2 regions of the Psychrobacillus psychrodurans genome follow, and region 2 is predicted to be linked to the other one. Evidence: a T-box and tRNA genes for the amino acid it is inferred to sense, from the RefSeq annotation. Region 2 holds a T-box; the other holds one or more tRNA genes.

Region 1 (2,369 bases), 1.9 Mb from region 2:
CCTTTCTTACCATCACAGCGAAGAACAATTTTATCTGGCTCATTGAGTTCAACAACTTCAAAATGTTCCGTAGCCACTTGTCCAAACATCTTTCTTGATTCCTTCCACTCACTGCCCACTTGCATTAGTCCAACATCCAATCGTTCAATACCTACAAGGCCCTGCATCCAGTAATTAGCAGCATCCAGATCAATCAAACCATCATATACTTGTTGCTTAGAAAGGTGGGTAGTTCTTTTCACTTCAAAGTTAGTACTCAAGCGGATAGCCCTCCAAAATGTTTACTAAAGTATATCATACTATGATTACCATATTGCTATCGTCTTAATAGAGCCTCCAGAAATATGGGACAGTAATAGAAATTTATATTCAACTTAACCTTCCCATAAATTCCTTTTAGGACTAGGTGATTTTAGATTATTGTGCAAAATTAGTTCAAAATCTCTCTTTTTCTCTCTACAACAAAAGACACCCATTAACGCTGATCTAACAGTGTTAATGGGTGTCTTTAATTTTACGTATATTGACGTAAAACACATAATAATACCGGTGGTCGGGGTCGAACCGACACATCCAGAGGATACGGGATTTTGAGTCCCGCGCGTCTGCCAATTCCGCCACACCGGCAAAATAAAATACTACTAGGCAGTTATTATAAAAATTGGAGGCGGCAACCGGATTTGAACCGGTGATAAAGGTGTTGCAGACCTGTGCCTTACCACTTGGCTATGCCGCCATAATTAAGTAATGGAGCGGAAGACGAGGTTCGAACTCGCGACCCCCACCTTGGCAAGGTGGTGTTCTACCACTGAACTACTTCCGCAAAAAACTGGGGTACCTGGATTCGAACCAGGGCATGATGGAATCAAAATCCATTGCCTTACCGCTTGGCTATACCCCAATGGGGCGGACGAGGGGAATTGAACCCCCGAGTGTCGGAATCACAATCCGATGCGTTAACCACTTCGCCACGACCGCCACAAATAAAAAAAGAGCTAACTACTAAGGAATATGGGGCGACTGATGGGAATTGAACCCACGAATGCCGGAATCACAATCCGGTGCGTTAACCACTTCGCCACAACCGCCATTATTCAAAGTTAACTTATAATTTGGCAGGGGCAGTAGGAATCGAACCCACATCAAAGGTTTTGGAGACCTCTATTCTACCGTTAAACTATGCCCCTAAATAAAAACTGGTGGTGGGGGACGGATTCGAACCGCCGAACCCGAAGGAGCGGATTTACAGTCCGCCGCGTTTAGCCACTTCGCTACCCCACCAGTATAGTGGTGCCGGAAAAAGGACTTGAACCCTCAACCTACTGATTACAAGTCAGTTGCTCTACCAATTGAGCTATTCCGGCGTATAAATATGGTGGCTCAGGACGGAATCGAACCGCCGACACAAGGATTTTCAGTCCTTTGCTCTACCGACTGAGCTACTGAGCCTACTTCGTTTTGTGCTAAGCTGCGAATCTCTTTGTCAGCTTCATTTGTTCAGTCAGTCACGTACTTTAGTACGCTCCTTCCATCACTCAATCGCTTCCTCGATCTTCTTGCTTATCTCAAATCTCAAATAAAATAAATGGCGGTCCCGACCGGGATCGAACCGGCGATCTCCTGCGTGACAGGCAGGCATGTTAACCGCTACACCACGGGACCATTTGGTTGCGGGGACAGGATTTGAACCTGCGACCTTCGGGTTATGAGCCCGACGAGCTACCACTGCTCCACCCCGCGACAATAGAATGCATACTAATTTATTTCTTGAAGAAATGGTGGAGGATGACGGGCTCGAACCGCCGACCCTCTGCTTGTAAGGCAGATGCTCTCCCAGCTGAGCTAATCCTCCTGGGTAAAATTACGATAAGCTTCGCATCTCTGCTTCAGCTTCATTCGTTCAATCAGTCACGTACATTAGTACGCTCCTTCATTCTCTCAATTGCTTCCTTGATCTACTCGCTTCTCCTAATTTTACATAAGATAAGCTTCGCATCTCTTTGTCAACTAAATTGAAATAAATGGTGACCCCTACGGGATTCGAACCCGTGTTACCGCCGTGAAAGGGCGGTGTCTTAACCGCTTGACCAAGGGGCCATACTTTTATGTAGAAAACTTATCTGGCGGAGAGCAAGGGATTTGAACCCTTGAGACAGTTTAACCCGCCTACACGATTTCCAATCGTGCTCCTTCGGCCACTCGGACAGCTCTCCTAAAATGGCTCCGAAGGTAGGACTCGAACCTACGACCGATCGATTAACAGTCGATTGCTCTACCACTGAGCTACTTCGGAATAATACAGCCTAGCGACGTCCTACTCTCACAGGGGGAGACCCCCAACTACCATCGGCGCTGAAGAGCTTAACTTC
Region 2 (2,369 bases):
TGCCTAGCCTTACTATCTATTACCGTTGTAGTCTTCTTCCGAGGCCCATTGCGGCTTCCATCTTAGTCAATGTATCATTTGCAATAGCCTGTGCTTTTGTAGCTCCTAAGTCTAGAATTTCATCTAGTTCAGAAGAGTTTAGCAACTGCTCATATCTTTGTTGAATAGGAGTAAGATGATCGATTATAACACCAGCTACAGAAGCTTTAAAGTCTCCATATCCTTTTCCTTCATATTTTTGTACAAGTGTAGAAATTGAAACGTCCGTTAAAGCGGATTCAATGGTTAATAAATTGGAAACGCCGGGTTTGTTTTTAGGATCGAATGTAACGATACCTTCAGAATCTGTAACAGAGCTTTTAATTTTCTTTTCAATTTCCTTTGGACTATCTAAAAGGCGTATCGTAGCTTTTTGATTTGGATCTGATTTACTCATTTTCTTTAGTGGGTCTTGTAAGGATTTGATACGAGCCCCATTTTTAGGTAACTGTATTTCAGGAATTGTAAATACCTCTCCGTAACGTTTGTTGAACCTTTCAGCTAAGTCACGTGTCAATTCAACATGTTGGGTTTGATCGTCTCCAACTGGTACGATATCTGTTTGATACAAAAGTATATCTGCTGCCATTAATGGAGGATAAGTTAACAATGCAGCAGAAACAGCATCTTTACCAGTAGACTTATCTTTAAATTGAGTCATTCTTTCTAATTCACCGATATAAGAGATACACTGCATAATCCATCCTGCTTGTGCATGTGCAGGAACTTCAGATTGCACAAATAATGTAGACTTCTTTGGATCAATACCGACTGCAATATATAACGCTGCTAAGGAACGTATATGACCGCTCAATTCTTTTGGATCCTGTGCAATTGTAATAGCATGTTGATCTACAATACAAAACACACAATCAAAATCATTCTGTAATGCAGTGAACTGTCTGAAAGCACCGATGTAATTCCCAAGGGTAATAATACCTGTTGGCTGTACGCCTGAAAAAATTTTCTTCATTTTTCGAGTCTCCTTTTCTTATTTAGAAAATAAAAAAACATCATGCATCCCTATAAAAGGGACGAACGATGTTAAATCCGTGGTACCACCCAGCTTGCTAAAATAATTAGCCACTCTTCTTCGTAACGTGAAGGGGACGGTATATGCTACTTACTTTCACATATACTGCTCAGAAGCCCATTCCATTTAAAGTATGATCTGTTTGCAGCAACCACAGACTCTCTAAGCATACATAGGTAAATGTACTTTTCTTCCTCAAAGCTCATTATTTTGTTTTGATTATTATATATAGAAGGAACTCAAAAATCAAGTACTCCTAGTTACTATAATAAATGAATAAAGCGATACACATACAAAATAAGCTAGAGAGACCTAATGCAATAATTGGCTTATGTGGAAAAGAAAATATCTGAGACGGTAACCGCATCTGTTCTGCCTCTTTTTTCATATGTTTAGGGGTAAAGACTTTACGTGTACTTTCAGTAAAAAAGTCAAAAAAACCACCTGATACGACATATGTCATTAAACCAACAAAAGTAATTGTTCCACCAACAAAAAAGGACATGTTTATGTAAGGGATGAGTTGAATATTTTTATAAACTAAAAGCATTAGCGCAAAAATAATTACCTGACAACCAAGAAAGTATATCAATTTTTTTTTCATATTTCACCTCTATCAATTTTAAATTATAAAATAGACTCAGAAAATATGCAAAAAATTGATTATTTAAATTAACAAAAATAAACAATTTCTTTTCCAAACATTCACAATTGTTAGGACAATGTAATGATTTTGTTACACTATTGTAAAAATATTTTAAAAAAACCTGTACAAGCTCAAAAGAAAATGTATAATAAATATTGTAATGAATTTTTCTGAATATTTAAGGAGGTTATTTTTTTGAAGAATAGCAAGCTTGTATGGCTTTTAAGCCTACTGTTAGTTGTTGGTCTATTCCTAGCTGCTTGTGGTGGCGACGAAGATGCTAAAGATACAACTACAGACACAGACGATAAAGATGCAACAACTGAAGAAACAGAAGTAGCAGCAGATGAGGAACAAGTTTTAAACTTGATACAAACTGCCGAAATTCCAACAATGGACTCAGCTCTAGTAACTGATGCAGTTGGTTTCGATCTACTTAACAACGTAAACGAAGGTTTATACCGTTTGAATCAAGAAAATGTTGCTGTTCCTGCAATCTCTGATGGTGAACCAACTGTTTCTGAAGATGGATTAGTTTATACATTCACTCTACGTGATTCTAACTGGTCTGACGGTACTCCAGTAACTGCAAATGACTTTGAATTTGCATGGAAACGTGCTATGAACCCAGATACTGCATCTGAATACGGT

What was found. A T-box is a leader RNA that pairs with one kind of tRNA and senses whether it is charged. The one in region 2 lies ahead of trpS (tryptophan--tRNA ligase), so its partner is inferred to be a tRNA-Trp.
Region 1: it has a tRNA-Trp gene. The T-box ahead of trpS (tryptophan--tRNA ligase) is inferred to sense a tRNA for this amino acid. The anticodon was not compared.

Annotation. Positions count from the first base shown of each region.
Region 1 covers NZ_CP189791.1:3,062,976-3,065,344, forward strand. Annotated here, with positions in the region: gene ACQCPR_RS15090 (SRPBCC family protein) at 1-260, opposite strand, end outside; tRNA gene ACQCPR_RS15095 (tRNA-Leu) at 545-627, opposite strand; tRNA gene ACQCPR_RS15100 (tRNA-Cys) at 663-736, opposite strand; tRNA gene ACQCPR_RS15105 (tRNA-Gly) at 749-823, opposite strand; tRNA gene ACQCPR_RS15110 (tRNA-Gln) at 830-901, opposite strand; tRNA gene ACQCPR_RS15115 (tRNA-His) at 903-978, opposite strand; tRNA gene ACQCPR_RS15120 (tRNA-His) at 1,013-1,088, opposite strand; tRNA gene ACQCPR_RS15125 (tRNA-Trp) at 1,114-1,187, opposite strand; tRNA gene ACQCPR_RS15130 (tRNA-Tyr) at 1,198-1,281, opposite strand; tRNA gene ACQCPR_RS15135 (tRNA-Thr) at 1,289-1,364, opposite strand; tRNA gene ACQCPR_RS15140 (tRNA-Phe) at 1,374-1,449, opposite strand; tRNA gene ACQCPR_RS15145 (tRNA-Asp) at 1,587-1,662, opposite strand; tRNA gene ACQCPR_RS15150 (tRNA-Met) at 1,666-1,740, opposite strand; tRNA gene ACQCPR_RS15155 (tRNA-Val) at 1,777-1,852, opposite strand; tRNA gene ACQCPR_RS15160 (tRNA-Glu) at 2,023-2,097, opposite strand; tRNA gene ACQCPR_RS15165 (tRNA-Ser) at 2,122-2,213, opposite strand; tRNA gene ACQCPR_RS15170 (tRNA-Asn) at 2,219-2,293, opposite strand; rRNA gene rrf (5S ribosomal RNA) at 2,302-2,369, opposite strand, start outside.
Region 2 covers NZ_CP189791.1:1,127,464-1,129,832, forward strand. Annotated here, with positions in the region: gene trpS (tryptophan--tRNA ligase) at 20-1,012, opposite strand; T-box leader at 1,067-1,280, opposite strand; gene ACQCPR_RS05190 (DUF3899 domain-containing protein) at 1,329-1,676, opposite strand; gene ACQCPR_RS05195 (peptide ABC transporter substrate-binding protein) at 1,914-2,369, shown strand, end outside.